DNA from 3 places in the Proteus hauseri genome. Region 2 is predicted to be linked to each of the others. Evidence: predicted binding sites of a transcription regulator. Region 2 holds the regulator's gene; each other region holds the start of a gene.
What was found. The regulator CRP, encoded in region 2, controls carbon source genes, mostly activating them, when cyclic AMP is high. The targets are predictions, from matches to a motif close to ATGTGANNNNNNTCACAT.
Positions count from the first base shown of each region.

Region 1: deoC (deoxyribose-phosphate aldolase) is a predicted target of CRP. The motif match lies at 1,667-1,684, and genes of this name have one in related genera.
Region 3: PH4a_RS12695 (CidA/LrgA family protein) is a predicted target of CRP. The motif match lies at 2,329-2,346, and genes of this name have one in related genera.

Region 1 is NZ_CP026364.1:929,935-935,470, forward strand. Features, by position in the region: gene deoA (thymidine phosphorylase) at 1-586, opposite strand, end outside; gene deoC (deoxyribose-phosphate aldolase) at 657-1,436, opposite strand; gene PH4a_RS04355 (NupC/NupG family nucleoside CNT transporter) at 1,956-3,257, opposite strand; gene PH4a_RS04360 (TatD family hydrolase) at 3,612-4,406, opposite strand; gene PH4a_RS04365 (patatin-like phospholipase family protein) at 4,403-5,464, opposite strand.
Region 2 is NZ_CP026364.1:1,238,240-1,243,775, reverse strand. Features, by position in the region: gene ppiA (peptidylprolyl isomerase A) at 1-119, shown strand, start outside; gene PH4a_RS05660 (aminodeoxychorismate synthase component II) at 494-1,069, shown strand; gene argD (bifunctional acetylornithine/succinyldiaminopimelate transaminase) at 1,187-2,404, shown strand; gene crp (cAMP-activated global transcriptional regulator CRP) at 2,516-3,148, opposite strand; gene PH4a_RS05645 (OsmC family protein) at 3,460-3,867, shown strand; gene PH4a_RS05640 (phosphoribulokinase) at 3,959-4,828, opposite strand; gene PH4a_RS05635 (YheU family protein) at 4,905-5,126, opposite strand; gene PH4a_RS05630 (hydrolase) at 5,123-5,536, opposite strand, start outside.
Region 3 is NZ_CP026364.1:2,783,452-2,788,987, forward strand. Features, by position in the region: gene cdd (cytidine deaminase) at 24-908, opposite strand; gene PH4a_RS12690 (CidB/LrgB family autolysis modulator) at 1,106-1,801, opposite strand; gene PH4a_RS12695 (CidA/LrgA family protein) at 1,801-2,277, opposite strand; gene metG (methionine--tRNA ligase) at 2,411-4,438, opposite strand; gene apbC (iron-sulfur cluster carrier protein ApbC) at 4,643-5,536, shown strand, end outside.

The sequences.
Region 1 (5,536 bases), 310 kb from region 2:
AGCCTTCAGCTAATTTTTTACCTAAAATTGATGCAGTAATAAGCGGAATCGAATCAACTGTTGCAGTAATATCACGGGTTGCATAGAAACGTTTGTCAGCAGGTGCTAATGAGTTAGTCTGCCCAATAATTGCAACACCTACATTACGAATGATATCGCGGAATTTTTCATCATCAGGGAAAATATCAAAACCCGGAATTGCTTCGAGTTTATCAAGTGTTCCACCTGTATGGCCGAGTCCACGACCAGAAATCATAGGTACATAACCACCACAAGCCGCGACCATTGGCCCTAACATCAGTGAAGTGACATCACCAACACCACCTGTTGAGTGTTTATCAACTATTGGACCATTTAGGTTTAAGCTTTTCCAGTTAAGCACTGTACCGGAATCACGCATAGCTAATGTCAGTGCAACACGCTCTGGCATAGTCATGTCATGAAAATAGATAGTCATTGCTAACGCAGCAATTTGACCTTCAGAAACAGTATTATCTCTGACACCGTTAATAAAAAAGCGAATTTCTTCCTCAGTTAAAGGATGACCATCACGCTTTTTACGAATAATCTCTTGGGCAAGAAACACTGCAACCTCCTGGCTTTATAGTACTAGTAACGCCCATGCTTATTAGCCGTGGGCGTATTTCACGAATGGATTAGTAACCACTAGACGATTTTTGCTCGCCATGACCTAAAGTGGCTAATAAATTACCTAACAAGCTTGACGCGCCAAAACGGAAGTGACGGGCATCAACCCAGTTATCACCCATAATGCGATTAGCTAAAGCAAGGTATTGAGCGGCTTCTTCTGCGGTACGAACACCACCAGCAGGTTTAAAGCCAACTTCTTTGCCAACACCCATGTCGTGGATCACTTGGATCATTAACTCAGCACTTTCCAGTGTTGCATTTACAGGCACTTTACCTGTAGACGTTTTAATAAAGTCTGCACCTGCTTTAATAGAAATTTCAGATGCTTTACGGATCAGCGCAGGATCTTTCAGCTCACCCGTTTCTATAATTACTTTCAGTAATGAACCCGCTTCAGCACATGCTTCTTTACATGCTTTAACGATATCAAAACCGATTTGTTCGTTACCTGCCATAAATGCACGGTAAGGGAAAACAACGTCAACTTCATCTGCGCCATAAGCTAATGCCGCATTGGTTTCTGCTAATGCGATATCTAAATCATCATTACCATGAGGGAAGTTGGTTACAGTTGCGATACGAACGTCTGGTGTACCTTGTTCGCGTAACACTTTACGCGCTAAAGGAATAAAGCGAGGGTAGATACAAATAGCGGCCGTATTGCCTTCTGGGCTTTTAGCCTGATGACACAAAGCAGTCACTTTTGCATCAGTATCATCATCATTTAATGTAGTTAAATCCATCAAAGACAGCGCAAGGCGCGCTGCAGCGGTTAAATCTGTCATAAAACTCTCCAACGATGTTTCTCAAGCCCTTTGGGCTACGCTTAAGGTTAGCGATTAATTTTGTTGGCGAGCGGACTTGGTTCCTTGAAGATGTTGTTGCAGCTTAACACCACAACGACAGCTGAGATCCTTCTCACCGCGCTATGCTCACTTCGGCGACCCGTCATTGAGCTTTCGCCATTCCATGAAGTTTCAGCACATCTTATTTGAACACGCTAAGGAACAATTAGATGTGCTTTACATCACACTAATCAAATGCAACTTGCAATCAATGACATTAAAATGTGATAGAAGTCACGATTTGGCTATTTTCTGCTTTAATGTTACTCGAATATCGCTATTAAGTCGTCGTTATAACGCAAAAAAATCTTAATCTAAACAAAACAACAGACTAATCGGCGATATTCAGTACAATCTGCGAAATATCTCTCATAATAAAAGTAGTTAACATCACACTAGAAAACAAACATAAAAGAGCAGATAGATGAATAACCTATCTGCTCTTAATCAGAAAAATAATTACGCAGCAACAACAGCCATTGCGGTTAATGCAAAGAAGAATCCAGCAATTGTCGCACTCATTAAGTTAGAGAGCGTACCTGCAAGTACAGCTTTCATTCCTAAACGAGCAACATCTTTACGGCGATTAGGTGCCATACCGCCCAATCCGCCTAATAATACGGCAACGGAAGAAAGGTTGGCAAAACCACATAGTGCAAAGGAGATGATTACTTTAGTTTGATCAGAAAGTACCATTAATCCAGAAGCCAATACATTGGCATCTTCTTGAAGATACTTACTAAACTCAGAATAAGCATAAAACTCATTGATAACTAATTTTTGACCAATGAAAGAACCCGCGATAGTCGCTTCATTCCAAGGCACACCAATCAAGAAGGCTATCGGGGCAAATACCCAACCTAAAACGAGTTCTAATGAGAAATTCTCATAACCGAACCAACCACCGATACCACCAAGAATACCATTGACTAATGCAATTAAGGCAACGAATGCTAATAGCATTGCACCTACGTTAAGTGCTAGCTGTAAACCTGAAGATGCACCAGCCGCAGCTGCATCAATAATGTTTGCTGGTTTTTCTTCATCACTCATTTTATCGAGTGCATCTTTTTGATCGTCAGGCGTTTCAGTTTCAGGGATCAGTAATTTAGCAAATAATAAACCACCAGGTGCAGCCATAAACGACGCAGTTATCAAATATTCTAATGGCACGCCCATACTTGCATAACCCGCAAGTACAGAACCAGCAACAGAAGCTAATCCACCACACATTACAGCAAATAACTCAGAGGTTGTCATACGCGCAATATAAGGACGCACAACCAGTGGTGCTTCGGTTTGTCCAACAAAAATATTTGCTGTTGCTGACATTGATTCGGTACGCGAAGTTCCTAGAACTTTTTGTAAACCGCCACCAAGAATTTTAATCACAATCTGCATAATGCCTAAGTAATACAGTACTGCGATTAATGAAGAGAAGAAAACAATAACCGGTAAGACACGTAAAGCAAAAACAAAGCCGCCATTACCAAATAGCTCAAACATTTTATCTGATACTAATCCAGCAAATAAGAAACTCATCCCATTATTGCCGTAATCAATAACATTCTTAACTGCATCAGAAACCGCAAGAAGTACCTCACGCCCTCCTTCAGAGTAAAGAACAAATGCCCCTAAGCCAATCTGAATAAGGAATGCGCCACCAACGGTACGTAATCTAATAGCTCGTCGATTGCTGGAAAAAAGAATGGCAATTAATACTAACGTTACCATTCCGACCAAGCTCATAATGAGTTGCATTGAAGGATCCCTGTTCACCTAAAAAATTTAATGGATTATCAGTAACACTTGAATTCAAGCCTACTGACTCTTTTACGAAATAATTATACCCAGTCCAGAAAAAGAACCGTCTATATCCATCACAATTAAAGCTCGAAAAAAGTAACATAAAAGTTACAAATGAGATATAGATCACAATAAAAGGGAACGAAAAGTATAAAAGACAATTTTACGAGAAGGAAAATATCATCTAATTAACAAGATAGGTTTATTGTTAATCAATAATTTATCAGGATATAAAAGTAAAGATATTTTATTTTATTAGTTAAATCAACAAGATAAAATCTATTTAAGTGGAAGTTATCCAGCTTAAATTCAATTCAAAGAGACAATATCATCCTTTAACCGAAATAATTGTAGACTATTCAAATAGAGTTGCTTTGCAATAGCCTCTGGTGTTTCTCGACGTAGTTCACAAAGTTGGTAGAAGACATGCTTAATACGCTCAGGTCGATTGGGTTCGCCTTGAAATCCACTTACCGGCATATCGGGCGCATCAGTTTCTAACAATAATCTATCTAATGGTAATGAGGTAATTGCACGACGTGTTTTTTGTGCTCGTTCATAGGTGATTGTTCCACCCACACCAATAAAATAGCCAAGTTCAATAAACTTTTCTGCTTGCTGTTGACTACCTGCAAAACCATGAATAACCCCTTTACGAGGCACATCATAACGACGCAACAGTGCATGCAATTTGTCATGACTTTTACGTGAATGAAGAATAACGGGTAAATCGAATTGCGCAGCGAGTTTAAGTTGTTTAATTAAAAAAAATTCCTGCTTTTTTGTTTGAGGTTCAGCCATATAATTATCTAACCCAATCTCACCCACAGCAACACAACAGGAAGCTGTTTCTAATCGTTCTTTTAATTCAATTAAATGCTGTTCTGTATGCTCATTGATATATAAAGGATGTAATCCTAATGCGCCATATAATTGATGATACTTATTTGATAATTCAGAGATAATATCCCAATTCCAACGAGCAACTGCGGGAATAATTATTTTTTCTACATTAGCAAGATGTGCCAACGACAAACTCTGAGTAAGGTCTTGTTGGAAGAGAGGAAAATCAAAATGGCAGTGGGTATCAATAAATTTATTCATTCTTGAATACTCCGTACATCAGGATGCACACTTCGAGTCCCTTTTTGAATAATCTGTGCTTCTTCTGCTTTATCTGATTTTGCTTCATTTTCAAATAAGCTGAAGAGTTTTTTATCGTGCTGTTTGAATTTTTTATGAGAAAAATGTTGCCCTATCGTCGCAAGAAAATAACGTCCACAACGGCGACCAACATGATAATCATGATTTAGCGCATTTAAACGACTTCCTAATGCACTTGATTGCAATGTTGTGGGTGGAAATATCTCAATAATGACAACATCTTCTGGCGGAGACTGAATAAATTCAAGAGTTTGAGTATAGGTTTCAATATGCACTTGAGCCATATGCGTAAAACGTTGTAGACGGCTATTCTCAAACCATTTTCCCATTCGTTCTACCCACTCTGTAGTGTATTGATATTCTGAAGGTACGGTGCGAACAACAACAATAGTGCGACATCCTCGACGATAAGCTTCTCTTACAGGAATAGCATCGCTAATACCGCCATCATGATAAACAACATCATCAAACAGTACACCATTGCGATAAAAAGCTGGAATAGCACTAGATGCTTTAATGATATCGAGCCAAGTCATTTCATCTGGTTGAAAATAATTAGCCGCAAAATTATCAGCACGGCACGCCACCATATAAAATTCACGCCCGGCATCAAATCGGCGCAAAGCCTTGTGCATATCTAGGGGCATTTCTTTTGCTGTCGTGTCAATATACCAGTCGAGATCGAGTAGATTTCCTCCTCGCACAAAGCGAATAGGATTAAAGAATTGGTTATTAGTTGTATAGCGATTAATGATCTTACGCGCATAACCGCGCTGTCCACAGGCAAAAGCTGATAAATTTTGTGCGCCCGCAGAAACCCCAAGTAAAACATCAAAAGGGTCAAATTGTGAACGCATAAATTCATCAAGAACACCCGCAGTAAAAATACCACGTTGCCCACCGCCTTCGCATACTAAAGCCACTTTGCCTTGAGGAAGGGACGACTGAAATTCGAGTGCACTTATATCATTTAATGTGACAGGTATATATTTCCCCATAATGTCTCCTTTATACAACTTAATAAAGGATACCTGTACATTTTTTTTGCGTCATTATTTTTACGTATTAAT
Region 2 (5,536 bases):
TCGATGGTATGGATGTTGTGAATAAGATTTCGCAAGTTCAAACTCGTAATATTGGTCCTTATCAGAATGTACCCGTTAAAACAGTGACGATCCTCTCTGCTGAAGTCATCAAAAAATAACGCGTTATTAGGATAGGATCCTTACTTATCCTAATAAGCTAAAATACTAATCAACCGGAATGAACGTGTTTCATTCCGGGATTTTTACTACAAAAAAAATATTTTTTACCACCGTTTTATTTATGTGTTCATCTGTCATAAGTACTCATTACGTTATTAACAACTCTATTCATCATTAATTACCGCCATTATTGTTATTGCGCAATAAATCAGCAGGTTTTCTTGCTTACTATTCATTTTTTATACCTGTGCTATGATAATCGGCTTTGTTGTACCCACGTCGGTTAAACAACGAGCTATTTTGGCAGGGATACAACGGTTTCAAAATAGCAATAAAATATAAAATGATAAAAAAATCAGTCGGATAGGCTAATATGCTGTTACTTATTGATAATTACGACTCGTTTACTTACAACCTCTATCAATATTTTTGTGAATTGGGTGCTGAGGTTGTTGTTAAACGTAATGATGAGATTGGGCTTAAAGAGATAGAAAAGATGATGCCAGCACATCTTGTTATCTCCCCAGGACCTTGTACTCCAGATGAAGCAGGGATCTCTCTTGAGGCTATACAGCGATTTGCCGGTGAAATCCCGATCCTTGGGGTTTGTTTAGGACATCAAGCTATTGGACAAGCTTTTGGTGCATCAGTAATAAGAGCACGTGAAGTGATGCATGGTAAAAACTCACTTATCCATCACAACCAACAAGGCGTATTTAAGGGACTTAACCGACCTTTAAATGTGACTCGTTATCACTCTTTGGTGATTGATGCAGCTACATTACCAGTACCATTTGAAGTCACTGCCTGGAGTCAACATGATGGAAATGTTGATGAAATCATGGGGATACGACATCGGACACTACCGATAGAAGGTGTGCAATTTCATCCAGAAAGTATTCTTAGTGAACAAGGACATGAATTATTAAATAATTTCCTTAAATATTAAATAGATAGAATTATTTTACCTAAATAACGCATTTTTACCCTCAACCAGATTTGATTTTTTATTCATATTTAGTGATTATATTTTCACATTAGAAATAAATATCGATCAGGTGGGGTAATGACAACGCAAAGCATCAACCGGGCAACTTACGATCAAGTAATGTTGCCAATCTATTCACCCGCAGAGTTTATTCCAGTTAAAGGCAAAGGAAGCCGTGTTTGGGATCAACAAGGCAAATCTTATATCGATTTTGCTGGTGGGATTGCCGTATTAGCATTAGGGCACTGTCACCCAGCACTCAATCAAGCACTTAAAGAACAAAGTGAGCAGCTTTGGCATGTCAGTAATGTTTTTACTAATGAACCCGCATTGTGTTTGGCGCAAAAATTAATCGATAACACTTTTGCTGAACGTGTTTTTTTTGCGAATTCCGGTGCAGAAGCGAATGAAGCTGCATTTAAACTGGCTCGTCATTATGCAATAACGCGTCATAGTCCTTATAAAACCAAAATTATTGCCTTTCATCATGCTTTTCATGGGCGAACGTTATTTACGGTTTCAGTTGGTGGGCAACCTAAATATGCGGATGGTTTTGGTCCTAAACCTGCCGATATTGTTCATGTGCCTTTTAATGACCTAGAAGCGGTGAAAGCGGTAATGGATGATCATACATGTGCCGTTGTGCTAGAACCCGTTCAAGGTGAAGGCGGGGTTACACCAGCAACAGCTGAATTTATGAGAGGACTTCGAGAGCTGTGTGACAAACACCAAGCGTTATTAGTGCTTGATGAAGTACAAACGGGTATGGGGCGTACAGGCAAGCTATTTGCCTATATGAACTATGATGTTATGCCAGATATCATCACGACAGCAAAAGCATTAGGCAGTGGTTTTCCATTAAGTGCGATGCTGACAACGCAAGAGATTGCTTCTGTAATGGGTGTAGGGACTCATGGTACAACATATGGCGGTAATCCATTAGCATGTGCAGTTGGTAATGTAGCATTTGATTTAATTAATACACCCGCATTGCTTGATGGTGTGCAAATGCGTTATCAATGGATTGTTGACGAATTAACTGCAATCAACCAAAGCTACTCTGTATTTACACAAATTCGAGGTCAGGGTTTGTTAATTGGCGCTGAATTAGCGCCCAAATATGCAGGTAAGGCGAAAGTGCTATTAGGGCTTGCTGCGCAACATGGATTAATGATGTTAAATGCAGGTCCTGATGTAATGCGGTTTACACCGTCATTAATTATTACTCAAGAAGAGTTACAAGAAGGAATGGCGGCATTAAAAGTTGCAGTTGCCGAATTTGTTAAAATAAATTAATGCCTCTTTCCAACTAAAAAACCCCATCAAATCATGATGGGGTTTTATGCAGAAATCATTTTTAATAGCCCATTTTGGAAATGGGCTATTATTTGTTCTAGGTGACTAAACTTAGCGGGTGCCGTAAACGACGATAGTTTTACCGTGTGCAGAGATCAGATTTTGATCTTCCAGCATTTTTAAAATACGGCCTACCGTTTCGCGTGAACAACCTACAATCTGACCAATTTCCTGACGTGTAATTTTAATTTGCATGCCATCAGGGTGGGTCATTGCATCAGGTTGTTTTGCTAAGTTAAGTAAGGTTTGTGCAATACGTCCTGTTACATCAAGGAAAGCAAGGTTACCTACTTTTTCTGATGTTGTTTGCAGTCTATTCGCCATTTGGGCAGAAAGACGCATAAGAATATCAGGATTAACCTGAATTAATTGGCGGAATTTTTTATAGGAAATTTCTGCTACTTCACAGGCTGTTTTTGCTCTAACCCATGCACTACGTTCTTGATCTTCTTCAAATAATCCAAGTTCACCGATGAAATCCCCCTGATTTAGGTAGGAGAGGATCATTTCTTTTCCTTCTTCATCTTTAATAAGAACAGCTACGGAACCTTTAACAATATAATAAAGTGTTTCCGCTTTCTCACCTTGGTGGATCAGCGTGCTCTTGGATGGATATTTGTGAATATGGCAGTGAGACAAAAACCATTCAAGAGTCGGGTCTGTTTGCGGCTTGCCGAGAACCATTCGCGTTATCCTCTGTACGTTAAATGCAGCCTTTCAAAACGGATAGGTTCCCTTTTGAGACAGCATGCTTAAAAATCCTATCTTTACCGATTAACTTCCTGAGAACACGGAAAGTTAATATGGAATAGATTATAATAAATGAGAAAATAATGCATTGATCTTAACCACTATCATCAAGCAGATATTGTTTTTAGCACAGTTAACGCATTAAGTCTCGTTTTACGCAGTCAGCATAATAAACCTATTTGCTAATTGCCAGTTGAATTATGAGAATGTACTCTTTTAGTTTCTGTCTTATTGAGGATAAATAAATGGAAGCACGGGTTAAATGGGTTGAGGATTTATCTTTTCTAGGGGAGTCTTCTTCAGGCCATCAAATCATGATGGATGGTAATTCTGGCGATAAAGCGCCAAGTCCAATGGAAATGCTATTAATTGCAGCTGGTGGATGTAGTGCGATAGATGTCGTGAGTATTTTACGTAAAGGCCGTCACCAAGTGACTGATTGTGAAGTAAAATTAACTTCTAATCGTCGTGAAGAAGCGCCTCGTTTATTTACCGATATCAATTTACATTTTATTGTTTCTGGTAAAGAGCTTACGGATAAAATTGTTGAACGAGCTGTTCAATTATCGGCAGAAAAATATTGTTCGGTTTCTTTAATGTTGGGTAAAGCGGCAACTATTACTCATTCATTTGAAATAAAAGACTCTGAATAAATTTGATATTTTAAAATAGTTTTTAACTAATAAAATAATATCCCTTTTACCGATGGGATATTATTTTTTTACTAAATAGAAATAAGTCTATTTAACTAATTTTTTCACCATTTAATAATTTACTGACTAATGGCGCCATAATTAATTCCATTGCTAAACCTAATTTTCCACCAGGAACAACTATCGTATTTATTGTTGACATAAACGAACCATGTAACATAGCCAGCAGATAAGGAAAGTCAATATCGGTAAGGCCACGAAAGCGGATCACAATAAAGCTTTCATCTAAAGTCGGAATTGCTTTGGCTGAAAATGGATTTGAGGTATCAACAGTAGGCACACGCTGAAAGTTAATATGGGTACGAGAAAATTGAGGAATAATATAATTAATATAGTCATCCATTGAGCGAACGACCGAATCTTTTACGGCTTCTTGAGAATGGCCTCGTTCTGTTGTGTCACGAGTCAATTTTTGTATCCACTCAAGATTGACTATCGGGACAACACCCACCAGTAAATCGACATGTTGTGCAACATTGTGCTCTTGTGTGACAACGCCACCATGTAACCCTTCATAGAAAAGTACATCTGTTTTTTCAGGTAATGGTTCCCAAGGTGTGAAAGTACCTGGTAGCTGATTGTAAGGCGTTGCTTCGTCATAAGAGTGAAGGTATTTACGACACTCGCCTTGGCCTGCTTTGCCGTAATTGTGCAATGTCGAACTTAGTAGGTTAAAATCATTTGCTTCTGGACCAAAATAACTAATGTGCCGACCTTGTTCTTTGGCTTTTCTAATGGCCATATCCATTTCAGGGCGAGTGTAGCGATGAAAACTATCTCCCTCAATTAATGCCGCATTCGCATTAATTTGTTGGAATATTTTACGGAAAGCTTGGCTTGTAGTGGTGGTTCCAGCGCCGCTAGAACCGGTGACGGCAATAATAGGGTGTTTGATAGACATAAAAACGTTGCTCCTTTATCAAAGCAAGGGGAGCCGGTCCCTTGCGGGTAGATGCCATGCCGTCAACTGAGCTTAATTAATCAGGGCGAAACTGTGATGCAGGCATAATATTGACGCTTTCATGCAACTCTGACCAGACTAATACTGCTTCACCAGATGAAAGTTGTTTCTTTACATCCGCAACTTTTTGTTCGAGCGTCTTCTCTTGGATACCATAATCAGTCCCTTCACGTAAAACAAAACTTTCAATTAAACTATCTAGTGTATCCGCTGAAAGCTCTTTCCAAGGAATGATCACTTCGACTTCTCCAAATAGGTTGTTAGCCAATCAGGGATCCGGCTTTCAAGCCACATGACTGGTTTTGATAATTTGCCACTGACAAAGCCCACATGCCCACCAAATTCAGTTAATTGATACTCAATATTATTAGGCAACGAAGCGACATCTGGGATGACATCAGAAGACATAAAGGGATCGTCTTTCGCATGGATAATCAGCGTTGTTTTCTTTATCTGATTTAATAAAGGTAATGCACTGCATTGGCGATAGTAATCTAACGCATCCTTAAAACCATGAATTTTTGATGTTATAAGATCATCAAATTGACGTAACTTTTTAATCGACTTAATGCTTAATAAGCTAATCGGTAATGATTGTGGATAGCGAATCAATTTTCGTGTGGCATTACGTTTTAACTCTTTAAGCAA
Region 3 (5,536 bases), 1.5 Mb from region 2:
TTAGAGTAATAGATTAAAATTTTCTATAAAGCGATGCGTTGTATCTGACGACAACCTAAAGCCATTAATGTCGCTTGTGTCGCATCCCACTGCGTTAATATAGTGTCTGCTTTTTCAACTAAAACAGCAGATTCAATATCCATTACACTTTCACCCGCCATATTTAATGCAATTAAGGCTGCTTGCAGAGGGGGCATACTTGGATTGAAAGCGGCATTTTCGGCATAGCTGCCTTGGAAAATTTTGCCATCTTTCATTTGAACCGCAATCCCACTATAAGATTGGCTATAAGGCGCATGGCTACGATTAGCTGCTTTTAATGCAAGTTGTACCAATTCATTTGGATTATCAATTTGGTAACCGTGATTGACTTTATCCATTAACAGGGTAGTGATATTGAGATCTTTAGGGCCAAAACTATCAGGCAGATAATCACCCAGTGTTGCTGCTTTTCTACCTGGTAAATGAATTTGAATATGTGTGCCGCTATTTAGCTCATTCATAAATTGACGACAGTGGCCACAAGGCGTGTAGTTAACAGTAATGGCAGATAAGCGTGTTTCACCCTTTAACCATGCATGAGTAATGGCGCTTTGTTCAGCGTGCACTGTTTGTTGTAATGGCGCGCCAGCAAATTCCATATTGGCACCAAAATACAAATTACCGCTTTCGCCACGAGCGACAGCACCAACATTAAAATGTGATATAGGCGCTACGGCACAAGCAGCTGCGACAGGAAGAAGTGCTAATGCAAGAGCATCATCATCACATTGCAACTGTGTTTTGATGGCATTGACCTGCTGCGCTGTAAACATGGCAGGGAACTCATCCTGCTCAATATAAGGAGCAAGGGCTTGTTGTAGCTGAGGGGATAAATCTGACCAAATTGCCTGAAAGCGAGTATGCATACATGAGTCTCCCATTAATCTTTCTGTATTATAAGATTTTAGGCATCTTTATCTATTCTTATATGTGATTAATGTCATGCTTTCAATGAAACCATTGCAACAAGTTGGCTAATTGAGAGATGCATCTCAAATTTATGGTCTTATTCCCCGAAATAAATAATTATAACGGGGAATAAAAAGTAGCCATAACAAGAATATTAACCAAAAAGATGAAGTATAAAAGGAAAAATAAAAGGTGCACTTAATGAGGTAATAATACCGCAGGTCATTAATGCTAGTGAACTATAAGCGCCTTCAATATAATCAACCTCGGCAGCTCTTGCTGTTCCGACAGCGTGAGATACTGTTCCCATCGCTAAACCACGAGAGGCATGGGTTGGAATACGTAATATTTTAAATAGCGTGTGACCAAAAATGGCACCTAAAATACCTACTGCAATAACACATGCAGCACTGATTGCAGGAATACCACCTATAGAGTCCGCGACAGCCATCGCAATAGGCGTTGTAACCGATTTAGGTAAAATTGATGCAGCGATTTCAGGTGTTGCACCCGCCCATAAGGCAATTGCTGTACCACTCACCATCGCAGCAACACTACCAATAAAACAAATACTAATGAGTGATTTCCACTGTGCTCGAATTTGGTGTAATTGCTGATAAAGCGGAATAGCTAAAGCAACCACAGCTGGTTGTAATAAGTCATTTAAAATACGACTACCAGCAAAATAATGCTCATAGGGTGTATGTGTGATTAATAAAATAGGAATAATAACCGCAATACCAATAAGCAATGGGTTCAAAATAGGTAATTTATAACGAGCTGCGAGTTTACGTGATAAATAAAAGACAATTATGGTCAAAGGAAGTGACCACCAAATATTCATTAACATTAACATTTTTTCTTCTCACTTAACGCCTTATCGTCGTCTTTCTGTTGCATTTTTTCTACAACGTCCTCAACTATATCAGGTTTTGAACCCACGATAATGCGCTCACGGTGAACATAGTGTGAGCAATAAGCGACTAATGCCATAACACCAAAGGTACTTATCACACTTGCTAAAACAATAGGGAAAAGTTGCTGACTTAATAAATCATAATAATTCATTACTGCTACTCCGATAGGAATAAAGAGTAATGTCATATTTTTTAATAAAATATTGGCTCCGGGTTTTACCCAACGTAAAGGAATAAGTTGGAAAGCGAGTAAACCAAATAAAATAAGTAAGCCAACAATACTGCCTGGAACCGCGAAGGGTAGAAGGGCTGAAATAAGATTACCAGCAAAAAGACAAAGATAGAGTACAAGAAAAGCGCGGAGATAATGCCAAAGTGTAATCCGCAATCGTGCCCGATTAGATTTCATAAGTAAGTGTCCTAAATCAACTAACAGATTTATCATACACCGATTTTGAAAGTGTGCTATGGATCACAATAAAAAAAAGCGGGGCTCTTATAGAACCCCGCCATTTATTTATCAGGCAAATGAATTTTGGTGATTATTTCACTTGTTGACCCGGTTTTGCACCATTGTCTGGGCTGAGTAAAAAGATATCTTCGCCGCCAGGACCTGCTGCCATGACCATGCCTTCTGAAATACCAAAACGCATTTTACGAGGTGCTAAGTTTGCCACCATAACAGTTAAGCGACCTTCTAACACTTTTGGATCTGGGTATGCTGTACGAATTCCAGAGAATACTTGGCGTGTTTCGCCACCTAAATCTAAAATTAATTTTAGCAGTTTGTCAGAACCTTCAACGAAATCTGCTTGTTTAATTTCAGCAATGCGCATATCGATTTTAGCAAAATCGTCAAACTTAATCGTTTCTTGAATGGGATCATCAGCTAATGGCCCTGAGACTTCTTTAATTGGCGCAATAGTACTTTTTGATGCTTCAACCATTGCATCGGCTTTATCCATATCAATACGGTTAAACAATGCTTTAAATTTGGTGATTTCTGTACCTAAAAGAGGTTGAGCCAATGAATCCCATGTTAACTCTGTTTGCAAAAAGGCTTCAGTACGTTCAGTTAATGAAGGTAAAATTGGTTTCAGGTAAGTCATAAGTACACGGAATAAGTTAATCCCCATTGTACAAATTGCCTGTAACTCAGCATCTTTGCCTTCTTGTTTTGCCACAACCCACGGTGCTTTTTCGTCAATATAACGGTTTGCTTCATCAGCTAATGCCATAATTTCACGAATAGCTTTACCGTATTCACGGCTCTCAAATGATTGTGCAATAGTGGTTTGCATATCAACAAAGTGCTGATAAAGCTTAGCATCATCTAAGGTGTTTGCTAATTTGCCATCAAAACGTTTACTGATAAAACCTGCAGTACGAGAAGCGAGGTTAACCACTTTGTTAACGATGTCGCTATTTACGCGTTGCACAAAGTCTTCTAAGTTTAGGTCAATATCATCAATGCGCGATGAAAGTTTCGCTGCATAGTAATAACGTAGGCAATTAGCATCAAAATGGTCAAGGTAAGCACGCGCAGTAATAAAAGTACCACGAGATTTAGACATCTTGGCACCATTGACGGTGACATAACCATGAACAAATAGGTTTGTTGGTTTACGGTATTCACTGCCTTCTAACATCGCTGGCCAGAATAAGCTGTGGAAATAGACAATATCTTTACCAATAAAGTGATAAAGGTCAGTTTTGCTGTCTTTATTCCAAAACTCATCAAAACTTAAATCACCACGTTTTTCACATAGATTTAAGAATGAGCTCATGTAACCAATAGGAGCATCTAGCCAAACGTAGAAATATTTACCCGGCGCATCTGGAATTTCAAAACCAAAATAAGGTGCATCACGAGTGATATCCCACTGTTGCAAACCACTGTCGAACCACTCTTGCATTTTGTTCGCAACTTGCTCTTGCAGTGCGCCAGAGCGGATCCATGCTTGTAACATATTGCTAAAAGCGGGTAGATCAAAGAAATAGTGCTCAGTTTGACGCATGACAGGCGTTGAACCAGAAACAACAGAACGAGGATTAATTAACTCTGTTGGGCTGTATGTTGAGCCACATACTTCGCAATTATCGCCATATTGATCTTCTGCTTTACATTTAGGGCAAGTGCCTTTTACAAAGCGGTCAGGTAAAAACATGCCTTTTTCTTCGTCATAAAGCTGAGAAATAGTTTTGCTTTTAATATGGCCATTTTGTTTTAGCGCAAGATAAATTTTAGTCGATAATTCACGACTTTCATCACTGTGAGTTGAGTGATAGTTATCATAGCTAATATTAAAACCAGCAAAATCCTGCTGATGCTCTTGGCTCATTTCGTCTATCATAGCTTCTGGAGTAATACCCAGTTGTTGAGCTTTCAGCATAATTGGTGTGCCGTGAGCATCGTCAGCGCAGATGAAATGAACTTCTTTGCCGCGCATTCGGTGGTAACGGACCCAGATATCTGCCTGAATGTGCTCAAGGATATGACCGAGATGAATTGAACCGTTAGCATAAGGTAACGCGCAGGTTACCAATAATTTATTCGCGACGTGAGACATAGTAAGGATCTTACTTCCATAAAATTAATAAAAGGGACTTTGATGTTAACCTATCCGCCATCATGTCGCTAGGGCAATAACGGAGTTTTTGCAAGAGAAATTTCCGTTAGCAAATTGAGGTAAGGCATTATCGTAGTCATCGACTATCTGATATGATGGATGCACTCATATATTTAATAAATAATGAAAACGAGAGGAGCCGGGATGAGTGAAAAATCCCCCGAGCAGACCACCCCTGAGATTCTGAAAGAAAAAGTTTCAGGTGTCTTGTCTACTTTTGAACACCCGACATTGAAGCGTAACCTGCTTTCATTAAAAGCATTACACCAATGTGCGATGATTGACGATGTGCTGCATATCGAATTAGTGATGCCATTTGTTTGGAAAAAAACTTTCCAAATGCTAATTGAAGAAAAAACAGCTGAACTTCGCGAAATCACAGGTGCAAAAGCCATTGAATGGAAACTTAAGCATAATATTTCAACTTTACGCCGTGCTAATGATTTGCCAGGTGTAAATGGTGTTCGTAATATTCTTGCTGTGAGTTCCGGTAAAGGTGGCGTTGGTAAATCAAGTACTGCGGTGAACCTTGCTTTAGCATTAGCGCAAGAAGGTGCAAAAGTGGGTATTCTTGATGCTGATATTTATGGGCCTTCTATTCCAAATATGTTAGGTACTACGATGGAGCGTCCTACGTCTCCAGATGGTCAGCATATGGCGCCAATCATGGCTTACGGATTAGCATCTAACTCTATCGGTTATTTGGTTACTGATGATAATGCGATGGTTTGGCGTGGTCCTATGGCAAGTAAGGCGTTAATGCAAATGTTGCAAGACACGCTATGGCCTGATTTGGATTATCTGGTTATCGATATGCCACCGGGTACTGGTGATATTCAGCTAACCTTATCGCAAAATATCCCTGTGACTGCCGCTGTTGTTGTGACAACTCCGCAAGATATTGCGCTGGTGGATGCAATGAAAGGCATCGTCATGTTTAAGAAAGTCAATGTACCTGTATTAGGTATTATTGAAAACATGAGCGCGCATATTTGCAGTAACTGTGGCCACCTAGAACCTATTTTTGGAACAGGTGGT